Regions from separate parts of the Pseudomonas sp. GW704-F2 genome, predicted to be linked through region 1. Evidence: riboswitches for the same ligand, from Rfam matches in the RefSeq annotation. Region 1 holds a riboswitch; each other region holds the start of a gene.

What was found. Region 1 has a riboswitch for cobalamin ahead of cobO (cob(I)yrinic acid a,c-diamide adenosyltransferase). Riboswitches for the same ligand answer to the same signal wherever they lie in the genome.
Region 2: another riboswitch for cobalamin. It lies ahead of AC07W0_RS29450 (ABC transporter substrate-binding protein); the one in region 1 lies ahead of cobO (cob(I)yrinic acid a,c-diamide adenosyltransferase).
Region 3: another riboswitch for cobalamin. It lies ahead of cobW (cobalamin biosynthesis protein CobW); the one in region 1 lies ahead of cobO (cob(I)yrinic acid a,c-diamide adenosyltransferase).

What each region holds. Positions count from the first base shown of each region.
Region 1 is NZ_JBWKXO010000004.1:69,354-74,020, forward strand. It holds gene bluB (5,6-dimethylbenzimidazole synthase) at 1-478, opposite strand, end outside; gene AC07W0_RS04955 (cobyrinic acid a,c-diamide synthase CobB) at 475-1,842, opposite strand; gene cobO (cob(I)yrinic acid a,c-diamide adenosyltransferase) at 1,839-2,450, opposite strand; cobalamin riboswitch at 2,531-2,774, opposite strand; gene AC07W0_RS04965 (PQQ-dependent sugar dehydrogenase) at 2,874-4,187, shown strand; gene AC07W0_RS04970 (C40 family peptidase) at 4,321-4,667, opposite strand, start outside.
Region 2 is NZ_JBWKXO010000066.1:12,142-16,808, reverse strand. It holds gene AC07W0_RS29460 (ABC transporter ATP-binding protein) at 1-330, opposite strand, end outside; gene AC07W0_RS29455 (FecCD family ABC transporter permease) at 327-1,331, opposite strand; gene AC07W0_RS29450 (ABC transporter substrate-binding protein) at 1,328-2,338, opposite strand; cobalamin riboswitch at 2,453-2,647, opposite strand; gene AC07W0_RS29445 (DNA/RNA non-specific endonuclease) at 2,683-3,612, opposite strand; gene AC07W0_RS29440 (M4 family metallopeptidase) at 3,747-4,667, shown strand, end outside.
Region 3 is NZ_JBWKXO010000048.1:34,951-39,617, forward strand. It holds gene cobN (cobaltochelatase subunit CobN) at 1-1,011, opposite strand, end outside; gene cobW (cobalamin biosynthesis protein CobW) at 1,015-2,076, opposite strand; cobalamin riboswitch at 2,169-2,368, opposite strand; cobalamin riboswitch at 2,410-2,619, shown strand; gene AC07W0_RS27090 (CbtB domain-containing protein) at 2,717-2,905, shown strand; gene AC07W0_RS27095 (CbtA family protein) at 2,917-3,621, shown strand; gene AC07W0_RS27100 (cobalamin biosynthesis protein) at 3,618-4,010, shown strand; gene cobM (precorrin-4 C(11)-methyltransferase) at 4,081-4,667, shown strand, end outside.

The DNA.
Region 1 (4,667 bases):
GCGGTTCGAACAGCGACACCCAGCCCATGCCCAGGCCTTCGACCCGCGCGGCCAGCCACAGATTCTGGATCGCGCAGGACAGCGAGGCCATGTCCATTTCCGGCAAGGTACGCCGGCCGAAGATATGTCGCTCGCGCTCATCCATCAGCGCCGCCACCAGCACTTCGGCGCAGTCGTGGATGCCTTCGACCTTGAGCTTCATGAACGTATCGGAACGCTCGCCCAAGGCCTCGGCGGTGCGTATGCGTTCTTCCTCCACCAACTGTTGAATCCGCCCACGCAATAGGCGGTCGCTGATGCGGATAAAACGCCACGGCTGCATCAAGCCAACGCTCGGCGCCTGGTGTGCGGCCTGGAGCAAGCGCTGCAGCAGTTCGGGAGCCACGTCACCGCCGCTGAAGTGACGCATGTCGCGGCGTTCGGCGATGGCACGGTAGACGGCGTCGCGCTCGGCCTGGGGGAAAGCGTTGTCGGTCATGAGCCTATCGCGGGCAAGCCCGCTCCCACCGTGGATTCGTGCTGTGGCGCAGCGTGCGGTGCGACTCGCTCGGGCGCAAACAGCGCGGCCACGGCCCAGGGGTTGGAGGGGAAGTAAAAGTGAACGTAGGAAGCGGTCAGCCGCCCCTGTCGATACACCGCCTCGGCCCCGCGCCCACCATTGGGGCTCACGCCACGGGCAATGGGCACCCAGTCGGTGCTGGTCAGCGAGTGGTGATAGGTGTGCCCACGCAACACGCCTTCGGGCAATTCGACGCTTTGCAGAGCCAGCGCCGCGAGCTTCTTTTGCATCACCGCAGCGCCCTGCAACAGGCCGACCAGTCCGGCGCGGAGGCCGTCGACATCCGTGAGCGAATCCAGCAGATAGAGCATGCCGCCACACTCGGCGAGCAGCGGTTTACCGGCAGCGTGATGGGCACGGATCGCCTCCAGCATCGCGGTGTTTTCCGACAGTGCCTGGTGATGCAATTCCGGGTAACCACCGGGCAGATAGAGACTGTCGACTTCTGGCAATTGGCGATCATGGATCGGCGAGAAGAAGCTCAACTCGGCGCCCATCGCCCGCAGCAGATCGAGGCTGGCACCGTAAGTGAAGGCGAAGGCTTCGTCACGCGCGACCGCGATCCGCACGCCAGCCAGCAACGGTTCGGTGCGGGTTACCGGCGGTGCGGCAAAGGTGACCGGCGGCGGCAACGCAACCTCGCAACTGCTGCCCAACGCTTGGGCGGCGGCGTCCAGGCGCAGGTCGAGGTCATTCAGTTCGCTGGCTTGCACCAGGCCCAGGTGGCGGCTGGGCAATTCGATAGCAGTCTCGCGGGACAGCGCGCCATACCAGCGCAGGCCTTCGGTGAGGCTGCCTTCGAGCAATTGCGCATGGCGCAGGGTGCCGACGCGGTTGGCCAGCACGCCGGCGAACGGCAAGTCCGGCTGATAGCGTGCCAGGCCGAGGGCCAGGGCGCCGAAGGTCTGCGCCATGGCCGTGCCATCGATCACACCGAGCACCGGCACACCGAAGTGCCGCGCCAGGTCGGCGCTGGAAGGTGTGCCGTCGAACAGCCCCATCACGCCTTCGATCAGGATCAGGTCCGCCTCCCCCGCTGCTTCCCACAGTAGGCGGCGACTTTCCTGCTCGCCCACCATCCACATGTCCAATTGATACACCGGCGCACCGCTGGCGCGCTCGTGGATCATCGGGTCGAGGAAGTCCGGGCCGCATTTGAACACACGCACCTTGCGCCCCAGGTTGCGGTGCAAGCGCGCCAGCGCGGCGGTGACCGTGGTTTTGCCCTGGCCGGACGCCGGTGCGGCGATCAAGACAGCCGGGCAATGGCGGGGCTGATTCAAAGTTCGACGCCTTTCTGTGCCTTGATACCGGCCTGGAACGCATGCTTGAGCATGCCCATGTCGGTGACGGTGTCGCCCATTTCGATCAGTTCAGGCTTGGCGCCACGGCCGGTGACTACCACGTGCTGCATCGGCGGGCGGGCCTGAAGGTCGCTGAGGACCTGATCGAGGTCGAGGTAGCCGTGCTTGAGCGCGATGTTCAGCTCATCCAGCACCACCAGGCCGATGCTCGGGTCTTGCAGCAATTGGCGGGACACCGCCCAGGCGGCCTCGGCGGCCGCGATGTCGCGCTGGCGGTCCTGGGTTTCCCAGGTAAAGCCCTCGCCCATTACATGGAAACGCACTTGCTCGGGGAAACGGCGGAAGAACAGTTCTTCGCCGGTGCTGTTGCGCCCCTTGATGAACTGCACCACGCCACACTGCATGCCGTGGCCCATGGCGCGGGCCAGCATGCCAAACGCCGAGCTACTCTTGCCTTTGCCGTTGCCGGTCAGCACCAGCAGCAAGCCGCATTCGTTCGGGGAATTGGCGATGCGTTCATCGATCACGGCTTTTTTGCGCAGCATGCGCGCCAGATGGCGTTCGTCGCGCTCGGGGGAATCGGTCATGGCAGCTCTCCGTTGGGGCTGGACAAAAAACGGCGGGCAGGAAAAAACAACAACAGACAGCCAAGCATCGCCCACCGTGATGCTGTTGGATGATCCAGGCCGGTCTCCGGGCTCATGAGTGGCGCGCTAGAGCGCACGCCGACGGCGCGCCTTCCCATATCGCGGGCGATACAGTGGCAAACAGCACCGTCTTGACTCATTTACCGTTGCGGGGGCAGCGCCGGAATCGCGGCAGCACTGTGTACAAGTGCGCTCACTCACCGGCTTCCCTGTTTCACTCAGTCGACCCGTGGGTCACAGAGCACCTGGAACAAGCGGCGAAGGTTAGTGGGTTGGGGGTGGAGCGTCAATTAAAGCTGGCCTTGCACTTGAACCATCGCCGCATCGGGCGCCTCTACCCTTACAGGCATCCAGGAGAAAACCATGCATAAAACAAGACTCGCCTTACTGATCATGCTCGCGGGCACCCTCGCCGCCTGCGGCGAAAGCTCGACCCTGAAGGTATCCGACGGCACCGGGCCCTCGCCGCAATTGCCGGAGCCGAACAAGACCCTGATCCCCACCGTGAACATCGCCCCGGCCATCGGCTGGCCGGCGGGCACCCAGCCCACGGCCGCCGCCGGCACCCAGGTGGCGGCGTTCGCCGAAGGCCTGGACCACCCGCGCTGGCTGTATGTACTGCCCAATGGCGATGTGCTGGTGGCGGAAACCAACGCGCCGCCCAAGCCGGACGACGCCAAAGGCCTGCGGGGTTGGGTGATGCAGAAAGTCATGGGCCGCGCCGGCGCCGGCGTGCCGAGCCCGAACCGCATCACCCTGCTGCGCGATGCTGACCATGACGGGGTCGCGGAGACCCGCACCGTGTTCCTGGAAAACCTCAACTCGCCCTTCGGCATGACGCTGGTCGGCAATGACCTGTACGTGGCCGATTCGGACAAGCTGTTGCGCTTTCCCTATCAGACCGGCGAAACCGCGATCAAGGCCGCCGGCAGCAAGGTCATCGACCTGCCAGCGGGCAGCATCAACCATCACTGGACGAAAAACGTGGTGGCCAGCAAGGACGGCAGCAAGTTGTATGTGAGCGTCGGTTCCAACAGCAACGTCGCCGAGAACGGCCTGGAAGCGGAACAAGGCCGCGCGGCGATCTGGGAAGTCGACCGCGCCAGCGGCCAGCACCGTCTCTTCGCCTCCGGCCTGCGCAACCCGAACGGCATGGCCTGGGAACCGCAGAGCGGCAAGCTGTGGACGGCAGTGAACGAGCGCGACGAGATCGGCAGCGACCTGGTGCCGGACTACATCACCTCGGTCCAGGATGGCGCCTTTTATGGCTGGCCCTTCAGCTATTACGGGCAGCACGTGGATGTACGCGTCACACCGCAGAACCCGGACCTGGTGGCCAAAGCCATTGCGCCGGACTACGCCGTAGGCCCACATACCGCCTCGCTGGGCCTGACCTTCGCCGAGGGCAGCAAACTCCCGGCGCCCTTTATCAACGGTGCGTTTATCGGCCAGCACGGCTCGTGGAACCGCAAGCCGCACAGCGGCTACAAGGTGATCTTCGTACCGTTCGAGGGCGGCAAGCCGAAGGGGCCGCCAGTGGACGTGCTGACCGGGTTCCTCAACAGCGAAGAACAAGCCATGGGACGACCGGTTGGCGTGGTCATCGACAAGCAGGGTGATTTGCTGGTGGCGGACGATGTGGGGAATAAGGTGTGGCGGGTTTCTGCGGCTAAGTAACTATTACAAATGTGGGAGGGGCGGTGCGACGATTCGACTTGCCCACGATAGCGGTGGGTCAGTCACTGAATGCATGGACTGACACGCCCTCATCGGGAGCAAGCTCCCTCCCACATTTGGATCCTGGTTTGGCTTAGGGGTTGCGGGCCAAGTGCTCAGCCGGCAACACGCGCTTGGCGCTCAGGTAGGCGTTCTGCCAGTAGGCTTTGGACAAGGTGTCCAGCTTCACCGTACCGCCCGTCTGCGGCGCATGCACAAAGCGCCCTTCGCCGACATAGATCCCGGCATGGCTGACCTGCGAGCCGCCACCCGTGGCGAAGAACAGCAGGTCACCGGTTTGCAGGTTCTGTGCGCTGACGTCCTGGGCGCGCATCACGATCAGTTCGCGCGTGGTGCGCGGCAGGGAGATGCCCGCAGCATCACGGTAGACAAACCCGATCAACCCGCTGCAATCGAAACCGGAGTCCGGCGTATTGCCGC
Region 2 (4,667 bases), on a different contig from region 1:
CGCTGACAGCCACGGGGTGCGGCCCAATGCGACAGCGTCGAACACCCGAATGGCATCGTCGGTGTCGGCCTGTTGTTCCACCACGGCCAGGCGTTGTGCGACGGTGCGGCGGGGCAGCTCGCCCAGGCGCTCGCCACCCAGGCGTACTTCGCCATGAGCGGGGCTACGCAACCCGGCCAACAGTTTGAGCAAGGTGGATTTACCCGAGCCGTTCGGGCCGACGATCCCGAGGGTTTCGCCGAGCGTCACCTCCAGGTGGATATCCCGCAGCAACTCGGCTTCCCGCACCTTGAAGCCCAGCCCGCTGCAGCTCAATACCGGCGCACTCATCGAGGGTTTCTCCGGCCGATCAGAATCAGTGCAAACACCGGCGCGCCGACCAGCGCAGTGACCACGCCGACCGGAATCACCTGGCCCTTGATCAAGGTGCGCGACAGCACATCCGCCGCGATCAGAAACAGCGCGCCACCCAATGCGCTGGCCGGCAACAGGCGCGAGTGCCCGGTGCCGAGCAGCAGGCGCGCGGCATGGGGAATCACCAGCCCGACAAAACCGATGGAGCCGACAATCGATACCATCACCGCCGTGACCAGCGCCGCGCAGCCCACCAGCACCCATTGCACGCGGCGCACCGGGATGCCGAGGGAGGCCGCCGAGTCGCGGCCGAAGGTGAACGCATCCAGCGCCCGACGATGCCACAGGCACACCGCCAACCCGGCGACCGCCACCGGCACCGCCAGCCACACCGACGGCCAACGCACGCCGCTGAGGTTGCCCAGCAGCCAGAACAGAATGCCGCGTGCCTGTTCGGAGCTGGCCGACTTGGTGATCAGGAACGCGGTGAGCGCATTGAACAGCTGCGAGCCGGCAATGCCTGCGAGGATGATCTGCCCGGTGCCGCTGGACGAACCGCTGGCCCGCGCGAGCAATACCACCAGCGCAAACGCCGCCATCGCCCCGCCGAACGCACCGACCGACAGCGAAACCAAGCCGCCGCCGACGCCCATCAGCACCACCAGGACTGCGCCGGTCGAAGCGCCGGCGCTGATGCCCAGCAGGTAAGGATCGGCCAGGGGGTTGCGCAACAACGACTGCAAAATCACCCCGCAGGTGGCCAGCCCGGCCCCGCATGCGGCGGCGACCAGGGCGCGGGTCAGGCGGTAGTTCCACACCACGCCTTCATCGATCGGGTCCAGCACGTAGCCGGCCGCCCACAGTTTGTTGGCGAGTACCTGCAACACCACCTGCGGCGCGATGGCGGTTTCGCCGATGGCCACGCCGGCGAGCACGGCGATCAGTAGCAATGCCAGGGCGATTAGGGTTCGTATCATTTCGGCAGGTCGTAGCCGTCGATGGCCGCAGCCAGTTGTTCAAGACCCTCGAAGGTCCGCACGCTGGCCTGCAGGGCCATGGCGTCGAGGATGATAATGCGGTTGTGTTTCACCGCGTCCATGTTGCGCGTCACCGGGTCGCTGCGCAGGAAGGCGAGCTTCTGTGCATGATCGTCGGCCGGGTAGCGGCGGCGGTCCATGCGGGCGATCACCAGCACGGTGGGGTTGGCCTTGGCGATGGTTTCCCAGCCGACGGCGGGCCATTCCTCATCGGACTGCACCACGTTGCGCAGTCCGAGCGTTTGCAGCATGAATTCGGGGACACCCTTGTGACCGGCCACATAGGGATCGCTGGCCATCTCGGCGCTGGAAAACCACACCAGCGCGCTGGCCTGCTTGAGCCCCTTGCCTTGCACGGTGGCGACGGACTTGGCCAGGCGTGCCTTGAGTTCATCGTTGAGTTGCTGGCCGCGATCCTGCACGTCGAAAATCTCCGCCAACTGGCGGATGCCCTTGTAGATCGTGTCGATGCGGAACGGCTCCAGCCGCGTGCCGTCGGCGCCCACCCGGTTGTTCTTGGCTTCGCAGTCGGAGGGCAGCAGGTAGGTGGGGATCTTCAACTCATGAAACTGCTCGCGGGTGCCCACCACGCCTTGCGGGCCGACCACCCATTCCAGCTCGGCCGCCACCAGTTGCGGGCGCTTGGCGATCACCGACTCGAAGCTCGGTTCGTTATTGGCCAGGCGTTCGATGCCGTCGTTCAGCGCCTTGAACTGTGGCAGCACGTTGTTGAACCACAGCGACGTGCCGACCACTCTATCGCCCACGCCGAGGGCATAGAGCATTTCGGTGGCGGCCTGGCCGATGGTCACGGCGCGGGCGGGCGCTTGCGCGAAGGTCAGGCTGCTGCCGCAGTTCTCCACCGTCAGCGGGTACTGAGTGGGGGCCGCTTGGGCCAGGGCACACAGGCCCAGGCCGGTGAGCAGGGCGGTAACGCGTGGCAGCATTGGGCAATCTCCTTGGAGCCGTACCTGGAACAGGGGGTGTACGGTTCGGAAACACGCCCTCGACCGCTGCGGGTGAGGCAGGCAAGGATGTCCTTCCCGGACACCCCGCCGGTTAGTGATTTTGCTGGGCCGGCAGGTCTCCTGACTGATGCGTCGTCGCCACGCTCCGGCCTTCCCGGACGGGGTCCAGTGGCAGTGGGGGAGCGGGCTCGGCATCTACAGTTGCGGGGGCAGTTCCGATTGACGCGGTGTACCGCGCTTCGGATTCCCTATTAGTCCCGTTTGGGAACCGGCGCGGTATGGTAGTCGATCACGGCGGGGCGATATAGCCTTAGGTCGCCCGGTTACAGACGAATATCTTCAGGGCCCTGGATCAGCGCTTCAATTCGCGTCCCCGTGGCGCGCTCTTCATTGCTGAAACCATCGTAGTCGGCCAGGTTGGCGAAGCGGATACCGGTCAAGCGTTCGATCTGAATCACGCTGCGCTGGTAGGTTCTGAGCTGGCCGAACATGAGGTCGAGCTGACCCAGCTCGCGGTTTTGGTCGATCATGTAGGCGCTGGCGCAGGGCTTGCCGTCGTCGCTGAGGTAGGCGACCACTTTCCAGAACGCTTTGGGGATTTTAACGCCCCGGTAGACGCGGTCGTCGTCCGCCAACACCGGGCCGGTAAACACCGTGGCCCGGGCTTTCCAGCGTTGTGTGTTATCGAGAATGTAGTCCTCGAGTTCCAGCCAGGTCTTCTGGTTGAACCCGCTCATCTGCGGTGAGCAGTTGGTGAAGTGGAAGGTGTCGGCATTGGCGATGTTGGCCGCGTCACCCCAGTTGGGGTCCTGTCGGCGCACCAGATGACCGCGGTCCAGGCCATTGTCGGTGTAGAGCGCATCACCCACCTGTGCGCTGATGGGCAGGCGGCCGTCGTAGGCCCAGGCGTCGTTGCTGCGGATGATATCCACATGCTGTGCGCCATCGATATTGGCGCCCACGTAGAGTGCCAGTCGCCTCGAGCGCGACATGGTCACTGAGAAATGCGTGTAGTCCAGGCGCAGCGGCTGTACGTCAGCCAGCAGGGCTTCATCCACCGTGGGCCATGGCACCACGAAGCGGTCGAGAAACGCTTCAGCGTAGCCGCGCCGGTCCTGCAGGTCCTTGGCCGCAGTGACACGCGCAGTCGCCGCCCGGGCCTCCATGAGGCTCGGGCCGGCTGCGATCAACGGGCGCAGGTCGGCGAGCCGGGGGCGGTGCGAAAGGTCGATTTTGGTGGCGCGTGGGGGCATTGTAAGTTCCTCGCAGTCCTCGGATTAACACTACTGCAGCATAGCTTCATGACAATTTGGCCCAAGCCGCCACGGCAGGACTATTCTTGAACGGTTATCCGGACGTTCACCTCACGCCAAAATGGAGCCAGCCAATGTGTGTTCGCCAGCATCGCAACCCGATTTTCTGCCTGATCCCGCCATACATGCTCGACCAGATCGCCCGCAACGGCGATAAAGCGCAACGGGAAGTCGCGTTACGCACACGCGCCAAAGACAGCACGTTCCGTTCGTTGCGCATGGTTGCCGTACCCGCCAACGGGGCTGCCCACATGGCCCTGCCCATGGGCGCCGAAAAACGGCGTTCGATCTACAGCGCCGAGGGCGCCGATAGCCTGCCGGGCAAGTTGATCCGTGGCGAAGGGCAGCCCGTCAGTGGTGATGTGGCGGTGGACGAGGCCTACGATGGGTTGGGCGCCACATTCGATTTTTTCGATCAGGTCTTCGACCGCAACTCCATAGACGACGCCGGTATGGCGCTGGACGCGACCGTTCATTTTGGCCAGAACTACAACAATGCATTCTGGAACTCGAGCCAGATGGTGTTTGGTGATGGCGATCAGCAGCTATTCAACCGGTTCACGATAGCCCTTGATGTCATTGGCCATGAGTTGGCCCACGGTGTGACCGAGGATGAGGCCAAGCTGATGTATTTCAATCAATCCGGTGCGTTGAACGAGTCGCTGTCCGACGTGTTCGGCTCACTGATCAAGCAGTACGCGCTGCAGCAAACGGCGCAAGATGCGGATTGGTTGATCGGCAAAGGGTTGTTTACCAAGAAAATCAAAGGCACTGCGTTGCGCTCGATGAAAGCGCCGGGCACCGCGTTCGATGACAAGCTGCTGGGCAAGGACCCTCAGCCGGGGCATATGGACGATTTTGTGCAGACCTATGAGGACAACGGCGGGGTGCATATCAATTCCGGTATTCCCAACCATGCGTTCTATCAGGTAGCCACGAAGATCGGCGGGTTTGCCTGGGAGCGCGCAGGGCGTATCTGGTATGACGCGCTACGC
Region 3 (4,667 bases), on a different contig from region 1:
CCAGGCCAGGTCCTTGAAGCTGATCGGTCGGCTGATGATGCGCCCGTCCAGTTCCGGCAAAGCGATGTGCATCGCCAGGTCGCGCGGGCCGAGGCCTTGTTCGCTGGCCTGCCAGGCGGGTTGGTTGTCCTGGGCGCAAATTGCCTGGATCACCGGGATATTGCGGCGAAACGGGCGCAAATGCGGTGCTTCGGGGCTGGACTGGGCAAAGCCGGTGGTGTTGAGAATCACCGCCGCCCCGACCTCATCCAGCCAGTCCTCGACCACCGTCAGGCAGCCGGGCTCCTTCAGACTGGCCACTGCCATCGGCAACGGATTCAGGCCCGCCGCCTGCAGACGCTGGCAGAACACATCGATAAAACCGGTATTGGCCGCTTGCAGATGGGAGCGGTAGAACAGCACCGCCGCCACCGGGCACTCAGGATTCCAATCCAACTGCCAGTCGTTGAGGCACGCATTGGCTTTACGCGGGTGATAAATCGCGCTGCGCGCCAGGGTTTGCGGCTCGGCCCAGGCATAGTCGCGGCCCAGGTAGGCGCTGGCCAGGCAGCGATAAAAATCCAGCGCATTACCCAGGCCGCCCTGGCGCAGGAACTGCCACAGGCGGTCACGCGCTGCGGCATCCACGGTGCTGAGGCCGCTGAGTTCCGGGTCGGGGCGGTCATCCCCCGGCACCAGGATCAGCGTGACCCCGCGCTCGGCCAACGCCACCAGGCGCTCGACGCCGTAACGCCAATAGCCGATGCCGCCGTGCAGGGAAATCAGGATGACCTTGGCGTGGCGCAGCACTTCATCGACGTACAGGTCCACCGATGCATGGTTCTGCACCTGCATCGGGTTGACCAGGCGCAGGCTCGGGTAATCCTCGGGCAACTGCTGGGCCGCTTCGGCCAGCAGCGCCAGGCTGGAGTCGCCGCTGCACAGGATCACCAGCTCGGCGGGGGTTTGCCCAAGGTCGGCAATGTTGTCGTCCGCGACGAAACCGCCGGGCTGGGTCCTGAGCAGGTGCATGGGTTAAACGCTGAGGGCGGCGCGCAATTGCGCTTCGAGGCCCGCCGCGTCGAGGTCCTGGCCGATCAGCACCAGGCGCGTGATGCGCGCTTCGTCGGCGCTCCAGGCGCGGTCGAAGTGTTTGTCGAAGCGCGTGCCCACGCCCTGGATCAGCAGGCGCATCGGCTTGTTCGGGATCGCCGCGAAGCCTTTGACGCGCAGGATGCCGTGCTGCACCACCAATTGGATCAGGGCGTCGAGCAGCAGGGCTTCGTCGGACTGGGGCAAGTCGATGGAAATGGAGTCGAACGCATCGTGATCATGATCGTCTTCACCTTCGTGATGATGATCGTGATGGCTGTGGCGGCCGTCGATGTGCTCTTCGGAGCCGGCGCCCAGGCCGATCAGCACGTCCAGCGGCACCCGACCGCTGCTGGCTTCGATGATCTTCACCGCCGGCGGCAACTCTTCGGCGACTTCCAGGCGCACGCGGGCCAGGTCGTCGGGGCTGATCAGGTCGCACTTGTTGAGGATCACCAGGTCGGCGCTGGCCAGTTGGTCGGCGAACAGTTCATGCAGCGGTGATTCGTGGTCCAGGTTCGGGTCGAGTTTGCGCTGGGCGTCGACCTGATCCGGGAAGGCGGCGAAGGTACCGGCCGCCACGGCGGGGCTGTCGACCACGGTGATCACCGCATCGACCGTGCAGGCGTTGCGGATTTCCGGCCACTGGAACGCCTGGACCAAGGGTTTTGGCAGGGCCAGGCCGGAGGTTTCGATGAGGATATGGTCAAGGTCACCGCGACGGGCAACCAGTTCGCGCATCACCGGGAAGAACTCTTCCTGTACGGTGCAGCACAGGCAGCCGTTGGCCAGTTCATACACGCGGCCGTTGGCTTCTTCCTCGGTGCAACCGATGGAGCACTGCTTGAGGATTTCACCGTCGATGCCCAGCTCGCCGAACTCGTTGACGATCACCGCGATGCGACGGCCCTGGGCGTTATCGAGCATATGGCGCAGCAAGGTGGTTTTGCCCGAGCCGAGAAAGCCGGTAACGATGGTGACGGGGAGTTTGGCCAGTGTTTTCATCGGATGCCCTTGGGGGCGGGCATACGGGACGATAGGCCCTGCGCGACGCGCAGCAGCAGATTTCGTCACCGGATCACCCCGCCCGGTTGAATTGAAAAATCGGTTGCGAGGCAGGTCTCCTGGCTTGGGGCTTGCGGGTCTTGCGACCGGCGCTGGCTGCGCCTTCCCGCCTTGATGGCAGTGGCGTGGCAGTCAGATAAACCCTTCACAGTTGCGGGGGCAGCCGCGGCTTGAACCGCGTTCCCTTCTTAGCTTCGGCCTGGGCCGAAGAACCTCGAGGGTGCAAGGCTACAGGGGCTCAGTCAATTTGACTACCGTCGCCCTGCATGCTTTCCTACACACCTTGTTTCGGGTGCCCTTCACAGGGTGAAACGGGAAACCGGTGCGTCATAGCGATATGACCAGTCCGGTGCTGCCCCCGCAACGGTAAGCGAGCGAAGCGTCACAGCCACTGTGCTTTGTGCATGGGAAGGCGATGCTTTCAGGACTCAGTTCAAGAGCCCCCTCGCAAGCCCGGAGACCGGCCCGAAAAAAATCATCTAACAAACCCGCGGTGGGCGGGCGCTGTTTGAACCCTGCGTGCCTGGCTCGCGGGTTTTGCATGCGCTCGTGTCACCCTGAACCCCTGAAGGGACGCGCCATGTCGATCATCAGCAGCACCTCGTCTAGCACCAGCAGCACCGCCACCCTGAGCCAACGCCTGGGCGCCGCCATCGGCGCTTCGATCCTCGGCGCGTGCCTGGTGTATTTCGCCGGGTTCTCGCATATCGAAGCGGTACACAACGCCGCCCACGATACCCGCCACAGCGCCGCGTTCCCGTGCCATTGAGACCTGCCGACATGATCAAGCGTATTGCGCAAACCGCAGGTTTCAGTGGGCTGCTGGCCGCCCTGTTGTTGACCTTGCTGCAAAGTTTCTGGGTCGCCCCGCTAATCATGCAGGCGGAAACCTTTGAAAAAGCCCCGGCCGCGACGCAAGTGGTACACGAGCACGCCGCCGGCACCGCTGCACACGCCCATGACGCCGAAGCCTGGGAGCCGGAAGACGGCTGGCAGCGCGTGCTGTCGACCACTGGCGGCAATCTGGTGGTGGCGGTCGGTTTCGCCTTGATGCTCGCCGGGCTCTACACCCTGCGCGCACCGACTCGCACGGCTCAAGGCCTGCTGTGGGGCCTGGCCGGTTACGCAACCTTCGTGCTGGCGCCAACCCTGGGCCTGCCGCCGGAATTGCCGGGCACTGCCGCTGCCGACCTGGCACAACGGCAGATCTGGTGGATCGGCACGGCGGCCTCAACCGCGGCCGGTATCGCGCTGCTGGTATTCGGTGGCAACTGGCTGCTCAAGGCGCTGGGCGCGGCGATCCTCGTGGTGCCTCATGTGATTGGCGCTCCGCAACCTGAAGTGCATTCGATGCTGGCCCCTGAGGCCCTGGAAGCACAGTTCAAGATCGCCTCGCAACTGACCAACATCGCGTTCTGGTTGGCGTTGGGGCTGATCAGCGCCTGGTTGTTTCGCCGCAACCGCGACGATCGATACACCGCATGACCCTCGTGGTCGGCCTGGGCTGCCAGCGCGGCTGCGAGTTTCAAGCCCTGCTGGACCTGCTGGACGCCGCCCTCGCCGAGGGCGGTATCGAGCGCCATCGCATCACCGCCCTGGCCAGCCTTGATCGCAAGCAGGATGAACCGGGCTTGCTGGCCCTGGCCCAATGGCTGAACCTGCCGCTGCACTGCTTCAGCGCGGCGCACCTGGCGATGTATGACGACCGCCTGAGCCACAGGTCTGCCGTCGCCTTTGCCCATACCGGTTGTTACGGCATCGCCGAAAGCGCCGCCCTGGCCCTGGCCGAACAACTCGGCGGCGCCCCTGCGCGCCTGTTGGTCCCGCGCAAAAAATCCGCCCGGGCCACCTTGGCATTGGCCTGCGTCGACTGAAACCGCGATAATCGCCGCTTCCGATCATGAGCGTTCCTCATGCTCGCGCGTTTTTTCACAGGATTTCTCCATGACCGTCTACTTCATCGGCGCCGGCCCCGGCGACCCGGAATTGATCACCGTCAAAGGCCAGCGGCTGATCCGCAGTTGCCCGGTGATCATCTATGCAGGGTCGCTGGTGCCGGCGGCGGTACTGGAGGGGCATCAGGCCGAACAGGTGGTCAACAGCGCCGAACTGCACCTGGAACAGATCATCGAGCTGATCAAGGCCGCCGATGCCAAGGGCCAGGATGTGGCGCGGGTCCACTCCGGCGATCCAAGCCTGTACGGCGCAATTGGCGAACAGATCCGCCTGTTGCGCGAGCTGGGCATTGCGTTCCAGATCATTCCCGGCGTCACCGCCGTGGCCGCCTGCGCGGCGCTGCTGGAGACTGAACTGACCCTGCCGGACATCGCCCAGAGCGTGATTCTCACCCGCTACGCCGATAAAACCCGCATGCCCGCCGGTGAAGACTTCGACAGCCTGGCCCGTCACGGCACGACCATGGCGATTCATCTGGGGGTCAATCACCTGGAGAAGATCGTCGCCGAACTGCTGCCGCACTATGGCGCGGATTGCCCGATTGCCGTGGTACACCGCGCGACCTGGCCGGATCA